Regions from separate parts of the Pseudoalteromonas carrageenovora IAM 12662 genome, predicted to be linked through region 3. Evidence: predicted binding sites of a transcription regulator. Region 3 holds the regulator's gene; each other region holds the start of a gene.
What was found. Region 3 encodes sigma-54, which starts transcription at its own class of promoters, with help from an activator protein. Its sites were predicted from a motif close to GTTGGCACGNNNNTNGNNT; they were not measured.
Positions count from the first base shown of each region.

Region 1 (10,239 bases), 580 kb from region 3:
TAGTCGATGTGTTTGATGTAAGTACAGTGCCTTCAGGCATGTTCTTTTCAAGATCAGCTAATACGGCTTGCTTAACTTTAGGGTTTTCTACTACGGCTTCAACAATAATGTTGGCATTTTGTAGGTCGGCATCGTTAAGCGTTGGTTTAATTTTGCTAAGCGTTGCCAGCATTTTTTCCATTGGCATATGGCCGCGTTTAACTTTTGCACCAAGTAGTTTAGACGCTTCGCCCATACCTAAATCTAGCGCATCCTGCTGGATGTCTTTCATTATGATTGGTGTGCCTTTATAAGCTGACTGGTATGCAATACCGCCGCCCATAATACCTGCGCCTAATACAGCGGCTTGTTTAATTTCAACATCGCTGTGCTTAGCAAGTTTGCGTGCTTTGCCTTTAATGAACTGGTCATTTAAGAAAATACCGGTTTGTGCTGCAGCTTCGTTAGTGCGCGCAAGTTTTGCAAAGTTAGCATTTTCGATTGCCATTGCTTCATCGCGAGTACAGTTTGCCGCTGCTTTAATGGTACGTACTGCCATAACCGGTGCAGGATAGTGGCCTTTGGTTTTACCCATTACCATACCTTCTGCCATAGCAAAGCTCATGCCTTGCTCAACGCGGTTTAATTTAAGTGGCTGTAGTTTTACGTTGCGCTTTGCTTGCCAATCTAACTTGCCAGCAATTGCTAATTCAAGTGTTGCTACGCTTGACTCTAGTAGTTTGTCAGTACTAACTACCGCGTCAAACGCACCTACTTTAAGGGCATCAGCTGCGCGGTTTTCTGCGCCTGAGGTAATCCACATCATTGCGTTATCGGCGCCAATGATGCGTGGTAAGCGCACTGTGCCTCCAAAACCAGGCATTATGCCAAGTTTAACTTCTGGTAGGCCCATTTTAGCTGTTTCGCTTGCAACACGATAATCGGTAGCAAGTGCCCACTCACACCCACCGCCAAGTGCCATACCGTTTATAGCGCTTAGTGTTGGGAATGGTAGATCTTCGATTGCATCAAAAACGTCGGTTGCGTTTTTGATCCACGTTACTAATTCTTCTTCTGGTTTAGTAAACGTAGGTAAAAATTCGAAGATGTCGGCACCAATAATAAAGTGGTCTTTATCACTGGTAAAAATCATGCCTTTGATATCAGTATTAGCGGCTAATTCTTTTAATGCTGCCGCGCAATCTGAAAGAGTTTTTTGAGATAGAGTGTTTACAGAACCTGCAACACAAAACTTAAACTCGGCGATGTTTTCCTTAAGGAAGCTAACTTCAAAGGAATCGCTTTTATATAACATTATTATTCTCCCTAGTTGACGAACTAAGACTGGTACGATGAGTTTGCATTTCAATCAGTGTGCTTGCTTTAAATTAAAAATGCAACGAAAAATTTAACTCGGTTACAAACGGCTGGTTAAAATATAGCTGGTTTGGTGCTAAGGTGTGATGGAAAGTTTTTAGTCATCGCTTTAATTTTTTATTAAAGGACATTATGAAAAAATATTTATTAAACGTTGCGGCAGCTGCATTTATATTTCCTCTTTACTCTGCCGGGGCGAGTATCGATAACGATGCATTTTTAGATGCTGAAAAAAAAGCACGTTACGGTAGTTATCAAGACTTTAAAGAAGCGGTTAGTGGACTTAATCATCCGCTAAAACCGTATGTTGAAAAAACCTATTGGCAGCGTAACCCAAACTTTAAATACCAGGCTGAAATAGAAGACTACTTAACTGTTTATCAGCATACGCCATTAGAATGGCCTGTGCGAAAAGCGTGGTTAGAGTACTTAAAAGATAAAAACAAAAAAGCGGCATATATTCGTAATTATCGCCAAACCTCAAATGCTGAGCTTACGTGTGCTTATTTGGATTTTCAGCTTGATTTAGGGGCTCCTGAAAAAGCAATTTTTAATCAGGTTACTGATTTGTGGGCTGTTGGAAAGTCGCAGCCCAATGAGTGTGATGCGCTTTTTTCTCAGTGGCGGAAAAAAGGCTACATGAAAGAAGAAACCGTATGGCAACGCGTTACACTCGCAGCGCAAGGCGGTACGCAAAGCTTATTACCTTATTTAAAAACACTATTGCCTAAAAATGAACGCTATTTAGCTGATTTATATTTAAAAGTACGCCGCGATCCAAGCGCAGCGGCTGGTTTATATCGTTATAAAAATAAATCGGCTAAAGAAGGCGAAATAGCCCTTTATGGGGTTAAGCGTTTAATTTGGCGCGACAAAGAGCTTGCATTAAAAGCATGGGAAAAGTTAGAAAAAATATTTAACTACAGCGAAGCTTCTAAGGCTGATGTGTATTACACCTTTGCGCTATCGCTTGCATCAAGCGGGCACAAACAAGCTAGCTTTTGGTTAAATAAAGTACCTAAAGACCGACAAGATAAAAAGTTAATACAATGGCAGCTGGGTAATATGCTCAAAACCCAAGATTGGGAAGGTATAGCTGCATTTTTTACAGGCAAAGAAGATTTAAGCTTAGGCCAACAATATTGGTTAGCGTATAGCTACGCTAAACGAGGCGAGCAACAAAAAGCGGATGATATTTGGAAAAAAGTGGCTGCTAATCGCGATTATTACGGCTTTTTAGCTGCTGCGCGTTTAGGGCTGCCTATTGATTTAAATAACCACCCTTTAGCGGTTGATCAAAAGTTGGTAGATAAAGTGAGTAATGCACCAGGGTTTAAACGTGCAAAGGCGCTTTACGATATAGAACGATTTACCTCAGCGCGTCGTGAGTGGAATTACTTAACGGATACCTCTAGTGCTGACGAAAAGTTAGCTGCATCAATACTCTCTACCGATTTAGGTTGGCACGACAGCACTATTTTTACACTTGCTAAAATAAAAGCGTGGGATAATGTAGAGCAGCGTTTTCCGTTTGCATATCAAGATGTATTTGAGCGTTACAGCAAACGTAGCAAAATTGATCCAGCTTGGAGTATTGCAATTGCAAGGCGTGAGAGCTCGTTTGCGCCCGATGCTCGCTCGCATGCTAATGCGCGTGGGTTAATGCAATTATTGCCAAGTACTGCTGAGTACGTAAATAAAGGAAGTGTATCGAGTAATCGTTTGTATCAGCCTAAAACTAATATTAGATTAGGTACAAGTTACTTACAGTATTTAAAAAAGAAAAACCACGGCAACGAAGTACTAGCAACAGCTTCTTATAATGCGGGGTATCATCGTATAAAACGTTGGTTACCCGATGAAGCAATTCCGGCTGAGTTATGGGTAGAGCTTATTCCGTATCGTGAGACCCGCGACTATGTAAAAAATGTATTTGCATATAGGCAGGTGTATCACACTCGAATGGGCAGAGAAGGTAATATACTTGCGCCGCTGCTTGAAATGAAAATGGGTGGTTGAATATATAATACCCACCGAGTAATAACTTAACACGATTGGTATAAGCATTAAGAAGGGGGATATTTACATGTTAAATATCCCCCTTTTTTGAGCGCTCAGCCTTTAAGTGGTAGACTCAAAGCAAGTTAAATTTAACAGATGGATTAACAATGGATAAATTAGCCGTTTTATACGCCGAACATATTGCAACACTGCAACAGCGTACTCGTACAATTTGTGACCGTGAAGGGTTAGAGGGATTAGTTATTCACTCAGGCCAAGCTAAGCGCCAGTTTTTAGACGACATGTATTACCCATTTAAAGTTAATCCACAATTTAAAGCTTGGTTGCCTGTAATAGATAATCCACATTGCTGGGTTGTGGTTAATGGTAGCGATAAGCCAAAGCTTATTTTTTATCGTCCAGTTGATTTTTGGCATAAAGTACCTGACGAGCCACGTGACTTTTGGGCTGAGTACTTTGATATAGAGCTATTACTACAGCCTGATCAAGTAGAAAAGCTACTTCCATACGATAAAGCTAAATATGCGTATATGGGCGAGTACATTGAAGTAGCACAAGCACTTGGTTTTAGTTTAATGAACCCTGAGCCTGTATTAAATTACTTTCATTTTCATCGTGCATACAAAACGCAGTACGAGCTTGAATGTTTACGCCAAGCTAACCGCATTGCAGTAGACGGGCATAAAGCTGCACGCGATACGTTTTACAACGGTGGTAGCGAGTTTGATATTCAACAAGCGTACCTTATGGCTACACGCCAAAGCGAAAACGAAATGCCGTACGGTAATATTGTTGCGCTTAACGAAAACTGCGCTATTTTGCATTACACACATTTTGACCCTAAAGCGCCGCATACTCATAATTCGTTTTTAATTGATGCAGGTGCAAACTTCAACGGTTACGCTGCTGATATTACTCGTACATACGATTTTAAAAAGCAGGGTGAATTTGCTGAGCTTGTTAATACTATGACGGCTACGCAAATTGAGTTAGGCAAAGGTTTAAAACCAGGTATGTTATATGGCGATTTACATGTTGAGTGCCATAACCGTATTGCGCAAATTCTTAGCGACTTCAAAATTGTAAACTTACCAGCGGCAGAAATTGTTGAGCGTAAAATTACGTCTACTTTTTTCCCGCATGGACTCGGGCATCATTTAGGTTTACAAGTTCATGATATGGGCGGTTTTATGAGTGATGAAAAAGGAGGGCATCAGCCGTCACCAGAAGGGCACCCATTCTTGCGTTGTACTCGAAAAATTGAGAAAAACCAAGTATTCACTATAGAGCCGGGTTTATATTTCATTGATTCACTATTAGGTGATTTAGCACAAACCGACAACAAACAGTTTATTAACTGGGATAAAGTTGAGACATTTAAACCTTATGGCGGTATTCGTATTGAAGACAACATTATTGTTCACGAAGATAGCCTAGAAAATATGACTCGTGATTTAGCGCTCGACTAAATCCTTATAAAGACGAGTTAGCTAATACGCGCTAAAATACGCGAATACAAAGGGGCCTTTTGGCCCCATTTTTAATTGAGCTTTAACTATGTCTGAATATAAATACCCTGCCGAAGATGTGTTTCACCAAGAAGAAATTAAAAAAAGCACTTTTATTGTTCATATAGCTCATACACCTGATTTAAATGCAGCTAAAGCGTTTATTAAAAGCATTGAAGAAAAGTACTCAGATGCTCGCCATAATTGTTGGGCGCATGTAGCAGGTAATCCTGGTGGCAGCCATGTTTATGGTTTTTCAGATGATGGAGAGCCAAATGGCACAGCAGGCAAACCTATGTTAAATGTGCTGGTGGGATCGGGGCTTGGTGAAATTACCGCAGTGGTTACACGTTATTTTGGGGGTATTAAGTTAGGCACGGGTGGTTTAGTGCGTGCTTATGGCGGCTCGCTTAATAATGCGCTTACTCAACTTAAAACAGTCACTAAAGTACCTAGCGTAGAAATTATTGGCCAAAGTGAATACAACATGCAAGGTGCAATAGAGCAGTTATTAAAAACCAGTTATCAGGTACTTAATATTGATAAGCAATTTACTGCTAATATTGAATGGGTGATCACAATAGATAGCCGACAAGCCCAGCAAGCAATAAAAGATATTTTTGATTTAAGCCACGGCGCAGTTGAGTTAACTATTAAAGAGTAATAACCTACACAAATTGCATTTAATGCATACCTGTTTAATTTGATCTGATTGAAGTTACTCAATCTCAGTTTACTAATAATAAAAGCGATAAGCTAAATGCAATTTCGTACCATCATAAAAATTCTTGGCCAACTTGTTGCGCTGTTTAGTATTACCATGGTGCCACCGGCACTGGTGTCTTTAATTTATAAAGACGGTGGTGGTGTTCCGTTTGTTTTAGCATTTATATTCAGTGTTGTTATTGGCATGATGGCTTATTACCCAAACCGCCATGAAAACGGCGATTTAAAAGCACGCGAAGGCTTTTTGATTGTTGTTTTGTTTTGGTTGGTACTTGGGGCGTTTGCGTCCTTGCCGCTTATATTTTTACAAGAGCCAAACTTATCTTTGGCTGATGCCGTATTTGAGGCATTTTCAGGCCTTACAACCACCGGTGCTACTGTACTAACGGGTATTGAATACTTGCCAAAATCAGTATTATTCTATCGCCAGCAACTCCAGTGGTTTGGCGGTATGGGTATAATCGTACTTGCTGTCGCTATACTGCCCATGCTTGGTGTGGGTGGCATGCAGTTATACAGAGCTGAAATACCTGGTCCTGTTAAAGACTCTAAAATGACCCCTCGCATAGCCGATACTGCCAAGCACCTTTGGTATATTTATGTGTCGTTAACTATTACGTGTATGCTGGCTTATTGGGCTGCAGGAATGGAGTGGTTTGATGCTATATGCCATGCGTTTTCTACAGTCGCGATAGGTGGTTTTTCTACTTACGATGCGTCTATGGGTCATTTTGACAGCCCAATGATTAACTTTATTTGCGTGTTCTTTTTAATTATTGCCGCCGTCAACTTCTCTTTGCATTACGCCGCAGTGGCGAGCAGAAACATTCAAGTATATATACGTGATCCTGAGTTTAAGGTGTTTTTATGTATTCAATTAGCGCTGGTGGTTATTTGTTTTACTGTGCTTTCATCCAACGAAATATTTGCCAATGGCGACGAGACCCTCGATCAAGCTTTGTTTCAAGCGGTATCTATGAGTACAACAGCAGGCTTTGCTACCGATAACTTTTCTACTTGGCCGCTGTTTTTACCTATTTTACTTATATTTTCGAGCTTTATTGGTGGCTGTGCAGGCTCTACCGGTGGCGGTATGAAAGTAGTAAGAGTGTTTTTACTTTACTTACAGGGCGTACGTGAACTTAATAGGCTTGTACACCCACGCGCTATATGCTCTATTAAACTCGGCCGTAAAGCATTGCCAGATAAGGTTGTAGAGGCCGTGTGGGGCTTTTTCTCGGCATATGCACTGGTGTTTATTATTATTATGCTGGCGCTTATGGGGACTGGTATGGATAACATAACGGCGTTTTCTGCCACTGCTGCATGTTTAAATAACTTAGGCCCAGGTTTAGGTGATGTTGCCTCGCACTATGGTGCAATTACCGATGGCGCAAAATGGTTGCTAACTATTGCTATGGTATTTGGCCGGTTAGAAATATTCACGTTATTAGTATTATTTACGCCTACTTTTTGGCGCGGCTAAACGCTATTAAACTAACTCAGGGGTAGAGTATGCCAGCGTCAAATCTAAATAAATTACACCAACTCATTACGAGTGGCTTGGTTGACTTAGAAATACTCACTCCCACCGACAGTAAGCGCATTAAAACCGAGTTTGTAGGCTTGCTCGAAAATAAATTTATTATTTTAAATTACCCTAGTTCAAAGCGCTTGCCTGCGAGTAGTGATTATTTACGCGATGGTGTAATGGTTATAGTAAGAGCATTAATAGAGGGCAGTGGCGGGCAGATTATTGCATTTCGACAACAAATAATGTCGGTGGCTTCTCATCCTGCTAGGTTGATTTTTATTAACTACCCTAAGCAAGTACAGCTTTTTGCTCTGCGCTCTCAAGCACGCATACCTACCTTATTACCGGCTAAATTAAAAGTGAGCGATGACAGAGTACTTGAAGGCATCATCAAAGATATTTCACTCACTGGTGTTATGTTTGATGTTAGGGGCGATCAACAAGACGAAGACTTAAAAAACATGCAATGCACTGTAATACTAGATACCAATAGTAAGGATTTTCAGGGTGAGATTTGCAGTGTGAAAGAGCACTCATCGGGTGTTAATTGCGGAATTAGGTTATTAGCCAGTGAAGATGAAATGAAAGCATTTATGAAAGAACATTTTATCGACCCATCAGTACTTGATATGGCTGTAGAGTAGTAACGTTTCGCCTTTTTGCAACAAAAAGGTATTTTGTGTAAAAATTTAAAAATACTTCTTCATTTAATTTAAAAATAAATATAATTTCCTTAAATAACAGTTTGTTGAGTTAGTTGAAAATAGAATTATCATTTTCACTGCAAACCTACTTAGCTTATAGTTTACTTAAATTTTCTAGGAAAGCCCCCTCATTTCTATTAAATACTCAAAACTGTAGCTTTTTACTTAATTGTAACTATCTGTTTTTGTTTAATTTAATTTCTTCATTATAAATCGCGTTGCTAAATAGCAACAAAAATCACAGCTAAAATCTTCAAAAAACGAAGGTGTTATCTTAATGCATTGATATATATAAACTTTTAAATGTTGGCATTTAAGTTGTAATAGTCTAAGTGTACTGAACGAAAACGTGATTTACAGTGAAAGACTTAATCGCACACACATAAATTTGAAGGATACATATTATGAAAAGCATTGATAAAACTTTAGCACTAATCGCTATTGCATCTTCATCAGCAGCTTTTGCAGCATCAGATTTCGATACGTTAGATGTAGATGGTAATGGCGCAATTAGCCAAGCAGAAGCATCGGTAGATGCAAAGCTAATGAGCATGTTTTCAGAGCTCGATACTGACCAAAATGGTGAGTTATCAAAAGAAGAGTTTTCAAAAGCTTAATTTAAAGTGATTTATCCTGAGTTGCCAAAGACAACCTAAGCAGGCAAGGGAGCTTACGAAAGAGGATAACAAGGAAGTGAATTTGACTTTAATTTTAGCAAACCAATTTTTTGATAAAACATTGAATATGAAGGAATACGCTATGAAACATCTAAATAAAGCACTTGCTCTTATTGCTATCGCATCTTCTTCAGCTGCATTTGCAGCATCAGATTTCGATAGTTTAGATATCGACGGCAGTGGCACTATCAGCCCAAGCGAAGCGGCAGTAGATACAGATTTAATGGCTGAATTTATTGAGCTAGATACAGACGGTAGTGGTGAGCTTTCTAAAGAAGAGTTCTCAAATTACTAATTAACCTATAAAGGTTAAGCATTTTCACAGTTAGGGATCTTTGAAAAGGACTTCCCATCTTACTAGGAATATTATTATGAAAACATTAAATACAACACTTGCAGTTTTAGTTTTAGCATCTTCATCAGCAGCTTACGCAGCAGTAGACTTTGCCTCATTTGATGCCGATGGTGATGGTGCAATCACTAAGCAAGAAGCGCAAGTAAATGCACAATTAGTAAAGATTTTTGATGATTTAGATGCAGATGGAAACGGCGAGCTTTCAAAAGAAGAGTTTGCAAAAGTACAGTAAGCACACGCTTCATACTCCACTAAAGCCGCCTTAGTCAGCGGCTTTTTTGCGTTTATGCTAAGTGATTATAAGAATATAGCACTTACTTGGAATAGCTTTTCTACAACGGTAATGTGTTTTTTGTCGATTAAAAACATTATTACATGGTCGCCCGACATGATAATTGTATCGTCGTGGGCTATAAGTACATCGTCGTTACGTACTATTGCGCCAATAGTAGTACCAGCAGGAAGTTTAATATCGGCAATGGCACGGCCAACAACTTTTGAAGTGTTTTCGTCGCCATGAGCGACGGCTTCAATTGCTTCTGCTGCACCTTTACGTAATGAGTAAACATTAACAATATCACCACGGCGTACATGAGTAAGCAATGCCGATATAGTGGCCTGTTGCGGCGATATGGCTATATCTATTTCCCCACCTTGTACTAAATCAACGTATGCACCACGCTGAATAAGTACCATGGTTTTTTGTGCACCCATTCGTTTTGCAAGCATAGCCGACATAATATTTGCTTCATCGTCGTTAGTTACGGCAATAAATACGTCAACTTGCTCTATATGCTCTTCAGATAGCAGTTCCTGATCTGATGCATCACCACAAAATACCACTGTGTTGTCGAGCATTTCAGATAGTTGCTCAGCGCGCTCTTTACTGCGCTCAATTAATTTAACACTGTGGTTTTTTTCAAGCGAGCGGGCAAGGCCGGCACCAATGTTACCGCCACCAGCAATCATAATTTTTTTGTAAGAGCGTTCTAGCTTTTGTAGCTCGTTCATAACCGCGCGAATATGCTTGGTTGCGGCTATAAAAAAGACTTCATCGTCGGCTTCAATTACTGTAGTACCCAAGGGTTTAATGGCTTTACCTTGGCGGTAAATAGCCGCAACGCGAGTTTCTACATTAGGAATGTGCTCTTTTAAAGCAGAAAGCGCATAACCCACTAATAAGCCACCGTAATAAGCTTTAACAGCCACTAAAGAGAGCATACCATCGGCAAATTGTAATACTTGTAATGCACCAGGGTAGTCTATTAAGCGGCGAATATATTTGGTAACGAGTGCTTCTGGGGCAATATAATGGTCGATTGGTAAATCGTCATTTTGGAAAAGTTTTTCGCGGTAT
Region 1 is NZ_LT965928.1:13,454-23,692, forward strand. Features, by position in the region: gene fadB (fatty acid oxidation complex subunit alpha FadB) at 1-1,294, opposite strand, end outside; gene ALFOR1_RS00060 (transglycosylase SLT domain-containing protein) at 1,489-3,375, shown strand; gene pepQ (Xaa-Pro dipeptidase) at 3,525-4,847, shown strand; gene ALFOR1_RS00070 (YigZ family protein) at 4,936-5,550, shown strand; gene ALFOR1_RS00075 (TrkH family potassium uptake protein) at 5,647-7,098, shown strand; gene ALFOR1_RS00080 (flagellar brake domain-containing protein) at 7,128-7,790, shown strand; gene ALFOR1_RS00085 (EF-hand domain-containing protein) at 8,255-8,467, shown strand; gene ALFOR1_RS00090 (EF-hand domain-containing protein) at 8,610-8,822, shown strand; gene ALFOR1_RS00095 (EF-hand domain-containing protein) at 8,899-9,114, shown strand; gene trkA (Trk system potassium transporter TrkA) at 9,180-10,239, opposite strand, start outside.
Region 1: the regulator sigma-54 is predicted to act here: its motif matches at 8,156-8,174, upstream of ALFOR1_RS00085 (EF-hand domain-containing protein).

Region 2 (10,239 bases), 1.5 Mb from region 3:
GCGCTCACCTAATTCTAAATTAAACTCGCGAGCTAAATTGTCGTATGGGCGAATACCGGCTGAAAATACAATCATGTCAGTTTCTAGGGTTTGACCACCCTTAAAGCACATTTTATAACGGCTGTTTTCACCTTCAGTAATTTGCTCTGTAGCCACTGAGGTATGCACTGTAACGCCGAGCTCGGTAATTTTATTTTTTAGTAACCGCCCACCAGCACCATCTATTTGTACGCCCATAAGTTGTGGCGCAAATTCTATTACATGGGTTTGCAAGCCAAGCTGCTTTAACGCATTTGCAGCTTCTAGTCCTAATAAACCGCCACCAATAACCACGCCGACTTTACTGCCTTGTGCTGATTTTTTTATAGCGTGTAAATCGTTAATGGTTCTGTAAACTAGGCAATGCTCACGATCTTTACCTGGAATGGGTGGCACAAATGCAAATGAGCCTGTTGCCAGTATTAACTTGTCGTACGCAAATGATTCGCCTTTTGAGGTAGTAACCGTTTTTGCATCACGGTTTATATCAACCACTTTAGAATGAGTATGAAAACCAACTTGCCAATCTTGATAGGTTTTACTGCAGGTAAGTGCTAAATCGTCTTCGGTTTTACCTTTAAAAAATGACGAAAGTTGTACGCGGTCATAAGCGAGGCGGTCTTCACCACTGAGTACTGTAATATCAACATTTTTGCTATCACCTTGTTGCGATACTAGCTGCTGTACAAAATGATGCCCGACCATTCCGTTTCCTACGACTACAACACGCTGCTTGCTTGGCATTAAAATCACCTGTTTGATTTAAAGTACTAAATGCATAAATTAATACTTCAAACGTATAATTTGTTATGTAGTTGTTATAGCAATATGCAAGCCAGATATATAAATAATATATTTCAGTTACTTAACCAAATTGGTGCAGTAAAAAAGAAGTGAAAGCACCACAAGCTGGCGCTATTGCACCAACTTGTAACGCTTTAGATTACAAGGGCTAAAATTTAGCGCTTACCCACACCCATAGCTTTTGGGTATCGACTTTGCCCGCCGCGCTATCGCCTGCTGAATAATCGGCATATTTAGCGCCTACGGCATAGGTTTTATTAATAGGCTTAACGTATTGCACATTAAGCTCCGAGCCTAAATCATCAACCCCATTGACGCTGTCGTTTGCATCAAAGTTGTGATACGCCACTAACCATTTACCGTCAAAGGCTTTACCATTTAAACTTACATAAGTGTCATCAAGCCCTTGTGTTGGTGTTGCTAAAAACGTATCAGCCCAACCATTAAATTTATGCATTGTGGCAAGCGGCGTAGCAAAACCATAATCGCCATTATCAGAACCCAGTGACTCAATACCGGCTTTTAATGTAACGGTTTCAATGCCTAAACCGCCTAAATCAATACCGCCTTCAAACGCATAATAATCTGCGTCAAAATCACTTATGCTAGTTGATGCAGATTGCGTGGCGTACTCTGCTTTGTAGTAAAATTTAATATCGCTGAGCGTTTTATTACCATTAAAAGAAACACCATAGGTATCTAAGCTGTCATCATCTACTGCGTCGTTACTTAATAAATAACTGTATAAAACCACCTTACCTACGCTTGTTTTAAAACTTGCATTGATTAGGTGATCTGATGAATCAATATCTTTGCTATCAGCAAATATACGGTTGCGCTTGCTTATGTAGCTATAGTGCAAGTTAATATCATTAAACGTGTAATTTACTGTTGCAGCATCAAAAGTCTGTCTGTCTTGCCTAAAGCCAACGTGGCCCACAAACCGCTGCCCATCAAGCGCTATTACTTGCCTACCCACTTTAATTGATAAAGCATCTTTTGCGTATTTTATAAAACCTTGATCTACTTCTGTGGTTTCTGGGTCGGCTATTACTGAGTAATTAGTATTTTTACCCAGTGTATTGTTGTAATCGTCTACACCTAACAAGCTTCGGCTGTCTTCAACTTCAATAAGTGCAGAAAAACCATTCACTTCATCTGTTTTATGAGTAAGGCGTGTACGCAGCGTTAAGCTACTTGCATCTTTTAACGCGTTATCTTGCTCTGCGCTTTCAAAACGCAGTCTAAAGTTAAGATCGGTTTGCGCCGCTTGACTTATTGAAGGCGCAGTTAAGCTACCCAGTATAAAAATAATAGGTAAGTTTTTTTTATGATTGAACATGTTTATCTCTTAATTTTTAATTATGAGTACACACACCAAGGCTATAAACAAACACAACGAAATACTTTTCCAGACTAAAACCGGATCGCGTTTCATTATTGAGTCTTTCGGGGCGGTACTTTTTAAATGTGGATTAGGTTTATTGATATCACTTATAAATTCAGAAAATGCGTGGTATCTGAATTCAGGTTTGGGAGCCAATGCTTTCATTAAAGCCTGATCTAACCAAAACGGGATATCTGCTCTGTGTTTACGAATACTTGTGTATTGCCAGTGAGTGTAATCTTTTAGTACGTGATTATGAGCGAGTGGTTGATACGGCAATTTTGAACATAATAATTCATACGCAACAACGCCTAGCGAAAATAAATCACTCTTAAAATCGGCGTGCATAGTAATAAGCGTCTCTGGTGCGGTATAATCTACCGTACCTTGCGGGCAATCATCAGCAATTTGCTTTACCGACTCATCCATAGCCGCAACACTTACAGTGCCGTAATCGATTAATGTTACTTTGCCGTGAGCGTCTATCATCACGTTATCGAGTTTTAAATCGCGATGCACCATATCCAAACGCTGAAACGCTCTAAGTGCTTGTACTATTTGTTCAATAATACTACGCACTTGGGTAATTTCTGGATGCGGCACATCATGCTTCCAATCACTCAATGTTTGCCCGTCCATGTATTCGCAAATATGATATAAAAATCGGCTTTGCGATTGCGTATTTAAAACCTTCATTACATTGGGATGATTAATACGCTGCCCTACCCAGCCTTCTCTTATAAAGCCTTGGAGGTAATGCACATCGTCTTCAAAATTTACCGAAGGCGCTTTTAATACAACAGGAGGCGTATCGGGTGTTTGTTGCACTAAATAAATATGCGAGCGGCTACTAGCGTGTAATTCACGGATAACAGTAAAGTCATCAATTTTTTGGCCAACCTTTAACGGTGGCGGAATTTTTCGCCTAGTTAAAGAGTGATATAACTCGTCTAAATTTTGTTTTGCAATACTATTCACTTTTACAAGTAAGCAGCTTACGTTGTCGTCACTGCCTCTTGCTATGGCAAGCTCTGTCACTGCTTTAGCTGCGTGTTCTAAATTAGTATGCTCATCAATTAGCTTTTGTATATCACTGTTTGGCAACACATCGTGTACACCATCGCAGGTAAGTATATAAATATCATCAGCTTTTAAATCAACTTCGTATACATCAATTTCTTGATGAAGCTGCGCGCCTAAAGCTCGCGTTAGGGTATCGTTTACTTTATGGTCGCGTGTTATCGCCTCCATACTTTTTGCACGTAAACGCGTAATTCGGGTATCACCTAAATGAAAAATATAACCCGTGGCCGATTTTAAAATAAGCGCTGTAAACGTGGTCATCCAATCTGCTTGGCGTTGGCCGAGGTGATTATAGTTAACCGATTGCGAATACAGCCACTGATTTAAACTGGCCAATACCTTAGATACCGACTTTTTAACGGCCCAACTTGGCGGTGTATTTAAATACTCATTTATAAAGTGCGTTACCGATAACTGTGAAGCTTGTTTAGCATTTTTTGCTGATGAACACCCATCGGCCAAGCAGGCAATAACCCCTTTTGACTCTTTTTCTTGCGCTTGAGTATTAAGAGCAGCAAACGCATCTTGGTTTTCGGTTTTTATACCTTTGCTACTGTGCCCACCAAACTCAACGTTAAGTTCGTTTGTAAGTGCGCTGGCTTTTTGGGTTTCATCAAACATAAGTATGCCTTAAGTCACAGAAATAAGTTCAACGGTGCCATCTTCGTTTACTTCAGTGATGTGGCCATCAGGTTCTTTCATGAAAAATAATGCACCTAAACCTAACAATGCACTGGCAGCGATAATCATAAAGAATGTTTGGTAATCAACTAATGAGAGCGCCGTTAAATATACAACAGCCCCTACATTACCGTAAGCTCCCGTCATACCTGCAATTTGCCCAGTTAAACGGCGTTTAATAAGTGGCACAGCGGCAAATACAGCCCCTTCCCCTGCTTGCACAAAAAACGAACACGCCATGGCAGCTGCAACTGCAAGCCAAAGCGGCCAGCTAGCGTCAACTAAGCCCATAACAAAATAACCTACAGCTAAGCCTGTGGTAAGTACAATAAGCGTTTTACGACGACCCATTCTATCTGAGATCCAACCACCACCAGGGCGAGAGGCTAAGTTCATAAATGCATAGGCTGAGGCAAGTAAGCCTGCGTACACCATATCAAGGCCAAATACTTCCATAAAAAATAATGGCAGCATAGATACAACGGCAAGCTCTGAGCCAAATGTTGTAAAATAAAGAATATTTAAAACAGCAACTTGCTTAAAGTCGTAACGGTGTGATTCTGGAACAGGTTGCTTAAAAATATGACCGTTAATATCAAACGTTTTATACACTTCGTAAATATAAAGCAGCACTAAAAACGCGTATGTACCAACTACAAAATTTTCAGAAAGTAAATTTGCGCCAGTAGGAGAAAGCTTCCAGGTAAGTAGCGCTAATGCACCGTACATAGGTAGTTTCATTATAAGCAGTAGTACAAAGTCGCCTTTACTGGTTACTTCCATTGCCCCTACTTTTTTAGGCTTAAAGTATGTACCGCCTTTAGGCGTATCAGTTACGTTTATGTACCAAATAATACCAAATATTACACTTAGTACGCCTGTTACACCGACCGCATAACGCCAGCCATCTTCGCCACCAAACATAAGCGCTAATATTGGTAGTAGCATAGCGGCGGCTGCAGAGCCAAAGTTACCCCAGCCTCCGTAAATACCTTCGGCTGTACCTAACTCGTTTGCCGGGAACCACTCGCTCACCATACGAATACCAACAACAAAACCCGCACCAATAAAGCCAAGTGCAAAGCGGGCGATAGCTGCTTGCTCAAACGTTGTTGCAAGGGCAAACATAAAACACGGAATACTACACACAATAAGTAGTGCTGCGTACACAATACGTGGACCAAATTTATCGGTAAGCATACCAACCACGACACGAGCAGGAATAGTTAAGGCAACATTTAATATAAGCAGTGTTTTAACTTGAGCCATAGTAATGCCAAGCGAACCTGCAATAGCACCCAATAATGGCGCATGGTTAAACCATACAAAAAATGAGATAAAAAACACCATCCAGCTTAAGTGAAGTATTTTCATTTTTCCGCTAAACGATATGAGATTAAACCCAGTACTCGGTTGCATGTTATTTTTTCCTTGTAACGATTATTGTTTTAAATAGTACATACTACTTTGGTAGCATTTATACTGTGCGAATTGTTAAATTAACATTAACCATAGTCAGCAATTACTAAGCCAACAATTAATAAATAACAAATTCAGTAAGTTACAATTTTCGCTATTGATAATAATTTCGCTTTGCACTATTTAAGTAGCAGCGATGGGCGTTAACAGTGCAAAGATTTTTAAAGCTTTACTTGCTCTAGGTTTTAACTACTTGGTATTGTTACAAAAAAATTTGAGCGCACATTTATGCAAAAACCGCCATTAACGTATCAACAGCAATTACGTTATTCTCGCCACATTATGCTTGTACAACTTGATATAGATAGACAAGAAAAACTATGGCAATCTCATGCGCTTATAGTAGGTTTAGGTGGCTTAGGCTGCCCGGTTGCACAGTACTTAGCTGCCTCAGGTGTGGGAACATTAACGCTTGTAGATAACGATCTGGTCGATGCTACAAACTTGCAAAGGCAGGTGCTTTACAAACAAACAGATGTGGGAAGCTTAAAAACACACGCCGCTAAAGCGCAGTTAACTAGCTTAAATGATGAAATAGATATTCATACAATCGATGCATTTTTAGATGAGCAGTCAAAGCTTGACGAGCTATTAAGTAATATTGATATAGTCATTGATTGCTCTGATAACTTGCCTACACGTAATTTACTCAATAGCGCCTGTTATAAGGCTAAAATACCGCTAGTTTCAGGCTCTGCAATTAGAATGGAAGGCCAAGTTGCCTGCTTTACCATGAAACAACATAGCCATTGCTACGAGTGCTTATCACAGTTTTTTAATGAACAAACACAAAGCTGCTCTGAATCTGGCGTGCTCTCCCCTATTGTTGGGCTAATTGGCAGTATTCAGGCAACTGAGGCACTAAAAATACTTGCGGGTTTACCAAGCGGCTTAAGTGAACATTTATTGCTGGTGGATGGGCTCAGCATGGAGTTTAACCGCTTTAAAATTCCTAAAAATAGCCAGTGTCCCACCTGTAGTAAGTAACTCGTGTTTTAATTTTTTACTCTAGGTTATGAATAGCGGCGTAAAGTGTATCGCCCTCTTTGTAATTACTTTGATCCCATACTCTTGCTGAAAGTAAGCAATACAATGTTTGCCCATCAACATTAAGTGTAAGCTGCCAATTGCTATCAATCATTTCAGCATTAATAAGTATACAAACCAATATGTTACTATGCTCTGTGAGTATTGGTTTTATAGCACTAATTGATATTTGTTCGCTTTCAATAATTAGCTTGCCGCCCTGCTCAACTGCGCTTGGGGATACAAATAACTGCTGCTCACTTTGTTTTATTAGAAGGTGATAAACAGCGTATTTTTCATCAAATTTAATAATGCCATAATTAAGTAAGCTCAGTGGTGTTTGCTTATTATTAGCATAAATAGCCTTGGCAACTAACGCACTTGTTCCTTGGTTTATCACCTTACCTTTTTCAAGCTGAATTAGGGTATCGCAGCAAAACAGTAGCTCCTTTAATGAGTGGCTCACTATTATAAATTTAATATTAAATTTAGCTGCTAACTCACTTAATGTTGTTAGTGTTTTAAAACGAAGTGGCCAGTCGAGCGCACTAAACGGCTCATCTAAAATTATAAGTTTTTGACCTGCTAACATTGTGCGTGCAAACACCACTCGTTGACGCTCCCCGCCCGATAAACTTTGTACGTTGCGTTTAAGGAGTGGTTGTAACTCAAGAGCTGTAATCACTTCTTGCTCAGATATGTTAGTTTCCCTATTAGCGCAGTGCTTTTGAGTAAAAGCTAAATTGCCGGCAACATCTAAATGAGGAAATAACGGACAAGATTGCACTTGCAGTGTTACCCCGCGTTTATCACTAGGTAAATGATGCACAGGTTGATTATTAATATAAATACTTTGCTTGCCTTCAAGACCACTAATACAACGCAGCAATGTAGACTTACCTGATCCGGACGGACCAAAAACACCTGCAATATTAAACGACTCTAATTGCAAGTTTATATCTAAATCAAAGTTATTAAGTGCTTTAAATAGGGTTAATTTAATCATGTTATTGTTTAACCCCAACTATGCTTTTATTAAACTTAAATAACAGCACCAAACACGCAAATGAAATAGCCAATAAAATAAGAGAGAGCTGATGCGCAGCCGCATAATTTAACGATTCAACATGGTCGTACAAAGCAATTGAAACAACTTGTGTTTGCCCTTGAATATTACCGCCAATCATTAATACCAAACCAAATTCACCGAGTGTATGAGCAAACCCCAAGGCAAACGCACTACCAATACTAGGCTTTAGTAATGGTAAAATTAAATACACAAAACGCTTAAAATGACTAAGCCCAAGCGCTATTGCAGCCTCGTTATAGGTTTGATTTATTTGTTTAAAACCTGCAACCAAAGACTGCATTACAAACGGCAATGAATAAAAAAGAGAACCAATAACCACACCTTGAAAACTAAACGCAAGCTGGGTACCCGTTAACCAAAACCAAAACTGCCCAAAAGCATGCGTTGGCGAAAAAAGAACCAATAAGTAAAAACCTAATAAAGTGGGCGGTAATACTAAAGGCATAGCAATTAATGCCTCTAAAAAAGGTTTAAATTTACCTTTGTAGCCTGCTAATTTATAAGCAACCGGAATGCAGAAAACGAGTAGTAATATAGCGGTTATAAAGGCCAGTTTTATTGTTAACCACAGCGCAGTTAAATCACTTTGAAGCATTGCTGTCCTTTGATCTGTATCCTAATTTAATAAGCTTAAGTTGAGTGCTACTTGTCATTAAAAACTCCATAAGCTTTTTTGCACTCGCCATTTTTTTTGTCGATTTTATAATAACGCCTTGTTGGATAATATCGGGGTATTCACTCGCCTCTAGCACTTTATAATCTAAATACTTGGGGTTTTGTGTATTGCTATACGCAGCTTTTAACGTAGACACCGCCACCAGCCCAATTGACACATTGCCACTTTGAACAAACTGAAAGGCCTGCGTAATGTTATTACCGTATACGTAACTTATTGGCTTTTTAAAGTTAGCATTAGCATAAAACTGCGATGCCCGACCATAAGGTGAAAAACGAGGGTTAGCAATGGCTACTTTATCATTTACTTTATTAGCATTGGGCTGCCACAATGCAAGCTCACCTAATGCGTAGGTAACTAAGCTACTTTGACTAGCAAACCCTTGTTTTACTAATGCTTGCGGGCGGAGATCATCAGCTGATAAAAACACATCAAACGGCGCACCATGTACAATCTGAGAATATAAAATCCCGCTTGAAGCCGCTGATATTTTTACTTGTACGCCGGGTAAAGGAGATTCTTGCAGTAAAGTTTGTAAGACAGTTTTAAAGTTACTTGCTACTGCGACATGCAATGTTTCTTTTGCACTTAACGTGCTTGAGAACACGCAAAATACAAACAAAAAATAACCCAGCCATGTATTGTAAAGCTTTGACATTATAAGTATTGTTTTAAAAATAAAATGATTTAAGTAAGCAATATATATGAACGATGTTTGCAATGCACCCGGTTTATTACCAATAGAAACGGCAATTCAAAACATACTAAGCTCTATCAATGCAATTTCGCACAATGAAACCATCTCCATAATGCAAAGTGTTGGCCGGGTTTTAGCCAATGATGTTAAATCTAATATTAATGTGCCTGCTCACAATAACTCTGCTATGGATGGCTATGCTGTTTGTATTTCAGATAAAAGCTTAACCTATACTCAAGTAGGGAGCGTATTTGCAGGGCAAACATTTGAAGGCACACTCACTCCCGGACAGTGCGTAAGAATAATGACGGGAGCAGCCATTGCACCGGGTGCTAATGGCGTTGTAATGCAAGAAAACGCATCGGTTAATGGTGATCAAATCACATTTACTGCGCAGCCTGCCGTTGATGAAAATATTCGTTTTGCCGGTGAAGACATTGCAATAAATGACGTTATTTTAAATGCAGGCGATAAACTTAAAGCCGTTGATGTAGGCTTACTCGCCTCTTTAGGTATTGCCGACATAAATGTCACTCGCAAATTAAAAGTCGCCGTGTTTTCTACAGGTGATGAGCTAATTGAGCCTGGACAGCCCCTTAAAAAAGGCGCTATTTATGAAAGTAACCGTGCCGTAATAATTAGTGCATTACAGCAACAAAACGTAGATGTGCTTGATTTAGGTATCATCAGCGATGATAAAGCGCTCATTACTCAAGCTTTTTTAAGTGCAGATGAAAAAGCAGATGCTGTAATAAGTTCAGGTGGTGTATCGGTTGGTGAAGCTGACTTTACTAAAGAAGTATTAAATGAAATTGGTAATATCCATTTTTGGAAAATAGCCATGAAGCCAGGTAAACCCTTTGCTTTTGGTAAGTTACCCAACAGTTACTTTTTTGGCTTACCAGGTAACCCCGTATCAGCCGCAGTAACGTTTAATCAACTAGTAGAACCTGCACTACAAAAGCTCTCTGGACTTGGGCAAGTAGCCCCTAAAATGCGTTTTAATGCTATTACAACATCAGTTGTTAAAAAACGCCCTGGCAGAGCCGACTTTCAACGCGCTACAGCTTCAACAAATGAGCAAGGTGACTTGCTTGTAACGCCATTTAATAAACAAGGCTCAGGCGTACTTTCGTCACTCAGTAGAGCAAATTACTTAATTGTAGTACCCGCACAAAGCGGTAGCATTGCAAAAGGTGAAACGGTAAGTATTGAGTTTTTGTAAAAACACCTTTTCAATAAACGAAAAGCCCAACTAGTGTTGGGCTTTATGTTTA
Region 2 is NZ_LT965928.1:2,081,931-2,092,169, forward strand. Features, by position in the region: gene ALFOR1_RS09435 (FAD-dependent oxidoreductase) at 1-783, opposite strand, end outside; gene ALFOR1_RS09440 (alginate export family protein) at 992-2,185, opposite strand; gene ALFOR1_RS09445 (bifunctional protein-serine/threonine kinase/phosphatase) at 2,195-3,934, opposite strand; gene ALFOR1_RS09450 (NarK family nitrate/nitrite MFS transporter) at 3,944-5,413, opposite strand; gene ALFOR1_RS09455 (HesA/MoeB/ThiF family protein) at 5,702-6,460, shown strand; gene ALFOR1_RS09460 (ATP-binding cassette domain-containing protein) at 6,477-7,505, opposite strand; gene modB (molybdate ABC transporter permease subunit) at 7,507-8,184, opposite strand; gene modA (molybdate ABC transporter substrate-binding protein) at 8,171-8,923, opposite strand; gene moeA (molybdopterin molybdotransferase MoeA) at 8,970-10,187, shown strand.
Region 2: the regulator sigma-54 is predicted to act here: its motif matches at 5,511-5,529, upstream of ALFOR1_RS09450 (NarK family nitrate/nitrite MFS transporter).

Region 3 (10,239 bases):
CCAATTAACTCTTCAAGTACTATGGCAGACTTGGTATCAGTCATTGAGTCACCATCACCTAACGCTTTGCTTTCTACGCCAAATAAATCATCTATGGCTTCGTCTTGTTTATTCTCTGTGACTGTTTCGCCTAAACAGCGCTGCTCTGCCGAACTTGGAGCTATAACAGGGTGAATACCTAAGTACTGCTCACCTAAAATACCCGATGTTAAAATTGAGATAGAGCTCGTATCTGAAAAACGACATAAGTACTGCGCATCTATTGTCATATTCACTACAGGTAAAAATTCTTGCGGGTGAACATAAATAGACTCAACACGACCAATCACTACACCACCCACTTTTACTGGGGCGCGCGCTTTAAGTGAGCCTATGTTTTCAAATTTAGCATTTAGCGTATATGTTTCGCCTGAGCCACTAATGCCGGAGTTGGCTACTTTCAATGCCAGCATCGCAAACGCTAAAATGCCTAACGCTACAAAAAAACCAACTAAAATTTCTAATTTCCGTGAATTCATTATCTATACCCTATTAGCTGGTAAACATTACCGCTGTCAAAATAAAGTCAAAACCTAAAACTGCCAATGAAGAATGAACAACCGTTTCGGTGGTTGCCTTACTAATACCTTCAGAGGTTGGCACACAGTCATACCCTTTATAAAGGGCAATCCAAGTTACTACAATTGCAAACACAAAGCTTTTAATTAAGCCATTTAGTATGTCTTGCTGAAACGATACTTGCGACTGCATGATTGACCAAAAACTACCTGTATCAACACCTAACCAATCAACCCCCACTAAATGAGCACCGATGATTGCTACAGCTGAAAATATTAATGCAAGTAAAGGCATACTAATAAAGCCAGCCCAAAAGCGCGGCGCTATTATGCGTTTTAGCGGATCGATTGCCATCATTTCAAGTGATGACAGTTGCTCTGTGGCTTTCATTAAGCCGATTTCGGCAGTGAGCGCACTCCCTGCTCGCCCTGCAAATAATAGCGCAGTAACAACAGGCCCTAGCTCTCGTAATAAGCTCAATGCCACTAAGGGACCAAGGCTATCTTCCGCGCCATAGCCAACTAAAACTGTATACCCTTGTAGCGCTAAAACCATGCCTATAAATAAGCCAGATACCATTATGATAAGCAATGATTGCGAGCCCACCATGTATAGTTGGCGTACAAGTAAAGGGGTACCTTTTTTAAAATTAGGAACATGTGCAAGCGCACTAAACAGCATGTGTGCTGAACGGCCAAGCGCAGCAAAACGCCCTAGCGTTTTTCGCCCTAGCCTTTGAAATAAATCCAACATTATGCTTTTTCTCCAAGTAACTCTTCGGCATACGTTTGCGCAGGAAAGTGAAATGGTACAGGCCCATCCGACAAACCATTTAAAAACTGCTGCACTAATGGAGATTCATGATTGCGCATTTCATCGGGAGTGCCTGTGCCTATTACGCCTTGATCAGCAATAATAATGACGTGATCGGCAATACTCATAACCTCTGTAACATCGTGAGTTACAATTAATGAAGATAAACCAAGTACTTCATTTAAAGACTTTATTAGCTTAACCAATACCCCCATAGAAATAGGGTCCTGTCCTGCAAATGGTTCATCATACATAATGAGTTCGGGGTCCAGAGCAATAGAGCGCGCTAATGCGGCACGTCTTGCCATACCACCTGATAACTCAGAGGGCATTAAGTCTTTAGCACCACGCAAACCAACCGCTTGAAGCTTCATTAAGACTATTAATCGAATAATATCTTCGCTTAAATCTGTATGCTCCCTAATTGGAAACGCAATATTGTCAAATACCGACATGTCGGTAAATAAAGCACCACTTTGAAAAAGCATGCTCATTTTTGTTCGTGCCGCATACAGCTCTTTACGCGACATATTTGGAATGCTGCCACCTTCAAATAAAATATCGCCTGAGTCAGGCTTAAGCTGACCGCCGATTAAACGCAGCATGGTGGTTTTGCCAATTCCGCTTGGCCCCATAATGGCAGTGATTTTACCTTTAGGTACGCTGAAACTCATATTTTTATATATGGTTCTATCGCCACGCGAAAAGCTCACATCCTTGACTTCTACTATTGATTGCGACAAGTCGCTCTCCATAACAATGTTCACTAGTGATCCTATTTTAAGGGTTTTTTATCAAAGATGGAAAAAACAATTCGTAAGATTTTGTAATACACCTATAAAAAGTGCTCTAAGGCTGAGGGATTTTCCCTTAACGCATGCTTAAGTTTCTAAATATAAACTAAAAGCACTGGGCCCATTAGAGCAGACCTGACTCTTTTATTTATACTTTCATGTTGGCTTTTGTTACTATTCGCGCCATCTCTATTTTGAATAACTGGCTTATCACAATGGTTACCTCGTTTGTTATTTTGATTCTTGGTTTTGCAGCTCTAGTTTGGAGTGCAGACAGGTTTGTTTATGGGGCAGCAGCCCTTGCTAAAAACTTTGGCGTTCCCACGCTTATTGTTGGTTTAACCGTTGTAGCTATGGGTTCATCAGCGCCTGAAATGATGGTTTCGGCCTCAGCAGCTTTAGCTAATAAAACCGATACAGCTGTTGGTAATGCTGTGGGTTCAAACATTACAAACATTTTACTTGTGTTAGGTATTACCGCCCTTTTTCGCCCTCTTGCAGTATCTTCAAGTACATTAAAACGCGAAATGCCATTAGTGATGCTCGTATCATTGGCTACTTGGTATGTGTTTTCAGATAACTACTTTTCGTTTGGTGAAGGCATAGCACTTTTAATTGGCTTTATCGTTTTTATTGGTGGGCTGATTATTGTTTCTATGCGCGCAAAAAATGAAGATGATCCGTTTGTGTCAGAAGCATGCGATGAAGTACCTAATGACGTTCCAACAAAAAAAGCTGTATTTTGGCTAGTTATTGGCATGATTTTACTTCCTGTTAGTTCACATTTTTTAGTGGGCTCGGCGGTTGATATTGCAAAATACTTTGGCTTGAGCGATTTAGTCATCGGTTTAACTATTATTGCCATAGGTACGAGCTTACCTGAGCTTGCAGCCTCTATTGCAGGTGTATTAAAAAATGAAGATGACCTTGCTCTTGGTAATATTGTGGGCTCAAACATATTTAATATTTTAGCCGTATTACCACTAGCCGGTATTATTAACCCTTCAGTAATTGATCCATCATTAGTGAGTCGAGATGTATTAATAATGATAGGTGCAACACTTGCTCTTATTATTATGTCGTTGAACTTTAGAGGTTCTCAGCGTATCAATAGAGTAGAAGGCGGCTTATTGCTATTAGCATTTTTAGGCTACCAAGGTTATATTTTCAGTCAAATAGGGTAAACATGGCGCAGTTAAACTTTATTGAACAAGGCCTTCGCGTTCTTGATATAGAACGCCAAGCATTGAGTGATATTTCTCAATATGTTGATGAAAACTTTCATCATGCATGTCAATTAATGTACGACTGCCAGGGCCGTATTATTGTCATTGGTATGGGAAAATCAGGCCATATAGGCAATAAAATAGCCGCCACACTTGCAAGTACGGGTAGCCCAGCCTTTTTTGTTCACCCAGGTGAAGCGAGCCATGGCGACTTAGGCATGATCACAAAAAATGATGTGGTTATGCTTATTTCAAACTCTGGTGAAACCAGCGAAGTTTTAAATATCATCCCAGTCTTAAAAAGACTTGGTGCAAAAATGATAGCCATGACGGGTAATATGCAATCAACCATGGCAACACTTGCTAATGTACATGTGTGCATAAAAGTAGAAAAAGAAGCCTGCTCATTAGGTCTTGCGCCAACAGCAAGTACCACAGCCACTTTAGCTATGGGAGATGCTATGGCTGTAGCACTTTTAGAGGCTAGAGGTTTTACCGCAGATGACTTTGCTCTATCGCACCCAGGGGGCAGCCTAGGTAAGCGTTTACTACTAACGCTAAAGGACGTAATGCACAGCGGTGAAAACACACCTAGTATTAATATTTCACAAACTATAAAAGATGCGTTAATTGAAATGTCAGCCAAAGGATTAGGCATGACAGCGATAGTTAATGACAACAAAGAGCTCGCGGGATTATTTACCGATGGCGATTTACGCCGTATTTTAGAGCAACGTATTGATATTCACACCACTTTAATCAGTGTGGTAATGACTAAGTCATGTACAACAGCTACCCAAGATATACTTGCAGCTGAAGCGCTCAATATAATGGAAAACAAACGTATAAATGGGTTAATTGTGGTTAATGAAAAAAACCAACCAATTGGCGCACTAAACATGCAAGACCTATTAAAAGCAGGAGTGTTATAAATGCAATTTGAAGATCTCTATCAACCGCTAAGTGCTGATGCAAAAGCGCGCGCTAAAAAAGTAAAGCTACTTATATGCGATATTGATGGTGTTTTTTCTGATGGGCGAATTTACCTTGGCAACCAAGGCGAAGAGCTAAAAGCGTTTAACACCAAAGATGGCTTTGGCATAAAAGCATTAATAAATAGTGGCTTTGAAGTAGCCGTTATTACTGGGCGTCACTCTCAAATAGTGCAAACCCGTATGAGCAGTTTAACAGTGCAACATATTTATCAAGGTCAAGAAGACAAGCTAATTGCTTACCAAGAGCTAAAAAACAAGCTCAACCTAAGCGATGACCAAATTGCCTATATTGGCGATGATGGCCCCGATATGCCAGTAATGGAGCAAGTTGGTTTTGCCGTTGCTGTAAGCGATGCTCACCCACTTATTAAACGCTTATCGCACTACGTTACCCAAATGCCAGGTGGTTTTGGGGCAGTAAGAGAGCTTACCGATTTACTCATGCTTGAAAATGGTAAGGCACTTACCACACAAGGCACTAGTTCATGAATGCGGCGCGCATAATACTTAGCATTTTATTCATTAGCTGTATGGTTTGGCTTTGGTACCCTTATTTTACCCAAACAAATACAGCTCCTCAGGCAGAACCTGAAGTGATTGCTAAGCCTGATTACATCGCCATAGAACTTAAGCAAACAGCTTATGATGAACAGGGTAAAATTAGCCACAAAGTAACAGCGGCTAAAATGGAGCTATACCAGCAGCTAGGTTTTACATTTTTTGAAAAGCCTATATTTACTTTATATAACGAAAAGCAAACGTGGCAAATAAACGCTGACGAAGCAACATTATACGAAGACAAACAGTTGATATTAGAAGGTAATGTAGTTGCCAAAAACTTAACCGATAACGCCATGATAGACAAAATCAACGCTGATAATATTCAGGTTGATATAGAACTATTAACAATGCGCTCGGAGCAACCTGTTGTCATCACTGGACCCAATTTAAAAATCACCGGTAAAGGCCTTGAAGCCGACTTAAAAACTGAAGTGATTAAACTAATTAACCATACGCGAACCATATACTATGACCAATAAAATTTCTAAAATACTTATAATTCCAACTCTTCTACTTGCTTTTAATGGCTATGCAGCAGAACAAGAAGCTTCTCCTGCTGCCAATCAAATTTCAATTAGCGCTGACAAACAAGAAGGCCAGTTAAAAGCTAATGTAGGGATTTTTGAAAAAAACGTAGAGATTATTCACGGTAATCGTCGTATTACAGCTGACCGATTAGAAGTACACAAACGCGAAGATTTAGGTGATAACAAGCAATTACTAATAGCAACAGGTAGCCCAGCTTATTTTGAAGAAAAACAAGCTGACGGCACAGTAATGAGCGCCAGTGCAAACGAAGTACGCTACGATGTTGCTAAGCGATTTTTAACGCTAGTTGGCGATGCTGAGGTCGCTCAAGCGGGGCAAAAAATCAATGCAAAAAGTATTACATACGACATGCAACAGCAATTAATTAGCGCCGAAAAAGATGAAAACTCTACCGATCGCGTTCACACTATTTTAGTGCCTGTTGAGCCTAAAAAAGTAAAAAAAAGTGACAAAGGCCAGCCATGAGTACATTAAAAGCAGAGCTATTAGCAAAAAGCTATAAAGGCCGTGAAGTAGTAAAAAATGTTGGTCTAGAAGTCAAAGCTGGCAGTATTGTTGGATTGCTTGGGCCTAACGGCGCAGGTAAAACCACTACATTTTATATGATAGTGGGCCTTGTACCGAGTGATAAAGGCAAAATTTCTATTGATGAGAACGATATTACTCTTTTACCTATGCATAGTCGTGCTAGATTAGGCATAGGCTACTTACCACAAGAGTCATCAATTTTTAGAAAACTTACCGTTTATCAAAATTTAATGGCTATTTTAGAAACGCGGAAAGAGCTTAACAAAAAAGCAAGAGAAGATACGCTTAACAACTTGTTAGATGAATTTAGTATTCAACATATTCGAGACAGCCAAGGTATGGCTTTATCGGGTGGTGAGCGACGCCGCGTAGAAATTGCACGCGCACTAGCTGCTAATCCTAAATTTATATTGCTCGACGAACCCTTTGCAGGTGTAGACCCTATATCGGTGTTAGATATAAAGAAAATAATAGAACATCTTAAAAATCGTGGGATTGGTGTATTAATTACCGATCATAACGTAAGAGAAACCCTTGATGTTTGTGAAAAAGCCTACATTGTTTCTCATGGAGAGTTAATCGCTTCTGGTACACCAGAGCACGTATTAAATGATAAAACGGTACGCGATGTTTATTTAGGCGAGCAATTTAGGCTGTAACATTTACGCCATGTCTTTAAGCATCTGCTAGTATTAATTATAACAACATAAAAGGATTGTTAGAGATACATGAGGCAATCATTACAGCTGCGCATGGGCCAGCAACTTACAATGACTCCACAACTGCAACAAGCAATTCGTTTGTTGCAACTCAGTACATTGGATCTCCAGCAAGAAATACAAGAAGCGCTTGATAGCAATCCGCTTCTAGAAGTAGATGAACAAGATTACACGGAAGAATCAGCTGGCAAAAACGAGCAAAAAGCAGATAACGATGAATTAACCGTAAGTGCTAATGCCGACGAAAAACCAAGCGAGTACGAGCAAGACAGTGGTGAAGCACTTACTAAAGACACAGTAAGTGACGAAATGGCTATGGATGTAAGCTGGGATGAGTACATGAGCGCAGCTCCTGCTTCATCATCAGGCCCTATGCCAGAAGATGAGTCTATTTACCAAGGTGCTTCAACCGAAACTCTTCACGAATACCTAATGTGGCAATTACAGCTCACGCCGTTTAGCCCTACTGATGAAGCAATTGCAATAGCGATTGTTGAAGCAGTCGATGACTCAGGTATATTAACGCTAAGCTGTGAAGATATTTTAGAAAGCTTTAATCAAGAGAACGACGACGAGGGCGAAGTTGAACTTGATGAAATAGAAGCCGTTTTAAAACGTATTCAGTTGTTTGATCCGGTGGGTATAGCAGCTCGTAGCTTACAAGAGTGTTTGTGTATTCAGCTAAATCAGTTTGATAAAGATACGCCTTTTATCAATGAAACAAAGATGATTTTAACCGATCATATTGATCTATTAGCGGCTCGCGACTATCGTACATTAATGAAGAAAACTAAGCTCAAAGAAGACGAGCTTAAAGAAGTAATGACGTTAATTCACACTCTAAACCCTAAGCCAGCAGATACTATTGTAAGGGAAGAATCAGAGTATGTGATCCCCGATGTATCAGTTAAAAAAATAAAAGGCCGTTGGGTAGTTGAGCTAAACCCAGATAGCATGCCTAAGATACGTGTTAATAGCCAATATGCAGCTATGTCACGAACAGTTAAATCTAGTGGTGATAGTCAATTTATTCGCTCTCATTTACAAGAAGCTAAATGGTTTATAAAGAGCCTAGAGAGTAGAAACGACACACTACTAAAAGTAACTAATTGTATTGTTAAGCAACAACAGGGCTTTTTTGAACACGGTCCAGAAGCCATGAAACCTATGGTTTTAAACGATGTTGCTGAAATGGTAGAGATGCACGAGTCGACTATTTCGCGTGTAACTACTCAAAAGTATATGCACACGCCACGTGGTATATTTGAGCTTAAATACTTTTTCTCAAGCCACGTAAGCACCGAAAATGGTGGTGAGTGTTCATCTACAGCAATACGCGCTTTGATTAAAAAACTGATTGCCGCAGAAAACTCAGCAAAACCATTGAGTGATAGTAAAATTGCGGATATATTGGCTGAGCAAGGAATTAAAGTAGCTAGACGCACAATCGCAAAATACCGCGAATCTCTGGCTATTCCACCGTCTAATCAACGAAAGAGTTTGATATAAGACGCAAAACAAAGAGGAAAACGCTTATGCAACTAAACTTAACTGGTCGTCATGTAGATGTTACTGATTCATTAAGAGACTACGTAAATAATAAATTTGCAAAGCTAGAAAGGCATTCTGATCATATAAACAATGTTCATGTCATTCTCGATGTAGAAAAACTTAACCAAAAAGCTGAAGCTACAATCCATGTAAGTGGTGCAGAGTTATTTGCATCTACCGAACATCAAGACATGTATGCTGCCATAGACTCGTTGATTGACAAGCTCGATCGTCAAGTTATTAAACACAAAGAGAAGCTTGCTCGACACTAATATGATGAAATTAAGCTCACTTATATGCCAGGACTGCAGCAAAGCTGCGGTCCTTTTTAATAGCAAAAAAAGAATTTTAGAGTTTATTAGCGAACTCGCTCATGAAAAGCTTCCTTATCTTTCTCAGCAAGATATTTTGTGTGCTCTAATGAATAGAGAGAAGCTTGGTAGCACAGGCATAGGCCGTGGTATTGCAATTCCTCATGGAAGAATGAGTGGCGCAGAAGAGCCATTAGCAATAGTGCTTGTAAGCGAGACAGCCATAAATTTTGATGCGATTGATAACCGCCCTGTTGATATATTTGTTGCACTCATCGTACCAGATGGTGATAACCAACAGCACCTAAAGACTCTCGCAACCATAGCTGATAAACTAAATGACAAAGAATTTTGTAAACAGTTACGCTGTGCAAAATCCGATGCTGAGCTTTACCAAGTTATTGTTAATCAATCGTAGTTTAAAAGGGTGATAAATGGAGTTAATTATCATAAGTGGCCGCTCTGGTTCTGGGAAGTCGGTTGCTTTACGCGTTGTAGAAGATTTAGGTTATTATTGCGTAGATAACATTCCAGTAAACCTACTGCCTTCTTTAGTGCGAAGCGTATCGGATACCTACGATAAAATTGCTGTAAGCATAGATGTGCGTAACATCCCTAAAGAGCAAGATGAGTTTAACGATATTCTTGAATACCTCCCGGGCTTTGCAAATCCCACTTTATTTTATTTAGATAGTGACGATCAAACTCTGATCAAACGCTTTTCTGAAACACGCCGATTACACCCGCTTTCTATTGACTCGTTACCACTTGATTTAGCGATAAAAAAAGAAAAACAACTGCTAGATGTATTAGTAACCCGCGCAGATTTTATGCTCGATACAACCGACTTAAGTGTTCATCAGTTAGCTGAGTCTATTCGTGAAAAAATTCTCGGTAAAAAAGATAAGCAACTTATTGTAACCTTTGAATCGTTTGGCTTTAAACACGGTATTCCTAAAGAAGCTGACTACGTATTTGATGCTCGATTTTTGCCAAATCCGCATTGGGAGCCAGAGCTTAAGCCTTTAAATGGTTTAGACCAACCTGTTAAAGATTACTTAGCGAGTCACAGCATAGTACAAAAATTCACTTGGCAAATTCAAACATTTGTACAAACATGGCTACCACACCTAGAGCGTAATAATCGTAGTTACTTAACGATTGCCATTGGCTGTACGGGCGGGCAACACCGTTCGGTGTATTTAGCACAAACAATTGGTGAGAGCTTTGCGATGACACACCCTAACGTAAAAATTAGACACCGCGAACAAGAAAAATAATACAGCCGAATAATCACCAGTTCAGCTTACATAGAGTAACTTATGCATTGTGAAGACGCTTTTTTAATAAAAAACAAACTTGGCTTACACGCCAGAGCTGCCACTGTACTTGCGCAATTAGCCGTGCAGTTTGATGCCACCATTACACTATTTCAAGATGATAAAGAAGCAGCTGGCGATAGCGTACTTGCATTAATGCTACTAGAAAGCAGCCAAGGTAAAGAAGTTAAAGTAGTGTGTGAAGGCCCCGATTCTGAGCAAGCCTTACATGCTGTTGGACAACTAATAGCACAACGATTTAATGAACAAGAATAATTAGGCTTAACTTTTAGTAATAAAAAATTTTACCCGGTT
Region 3 is NZ_LT965928.1:591,079-601,317, reverse strand. Features, by position in the region: gene mlaD (outer membrane lipid asymmetry maintenance protein MlaD) at 1-518, opposite strand, end outside; gene mlaE (lipid asymmetry maintenance ABC transporter permease subunit MlaE) at 532-1,311, opposite strand; gene ALFOR1_RS02800 (ATP-binding cassette domain-containing protein) at 1,311-2,126, opposite strand; gene ALFOR1_RS02795 (calcium/sodium antiporter) at 2,381-3,349, shown strand; gene ALFOR1_RS02790 (KpsF/GutQ family sugar-phosphate isomerase) at 3,352-4,323, shown strand; gene kdsC (3-deoxy-manno-octulosonate-8-phosphatase KdsC) at 4,324-4,875, shown strand; gene lptC (LPS export ABC transporter periplasmic protein LptC) at 4,872-5,426, shown strand; gene lptA (lipopolysaccharide transport periplasmic protein LptA) at 5,416-5,961, shown strand; gene lptB (LPS export ABC transporter ATP-binding protein) at 5,958-6,683, shown strand; gene ALFOR1_RS02765 (RNA polymerase factor sigma-54) at 6,753-8,252, shown strand; gene hpf (ribosome hibernation promoting factor) at 8,279-8,566, shown strand; gene ALFOR1_RS02755 (PTS sugar transporter subunit IIA) at 8,571-9,023, shown strand; gene rapZ (RNase adapter RapZ) at 9,040-9,885, shown strand; gene ALFOR1_RS02745 (HPr family phosphocarrier protein) at 9,928-10,200, shown strand.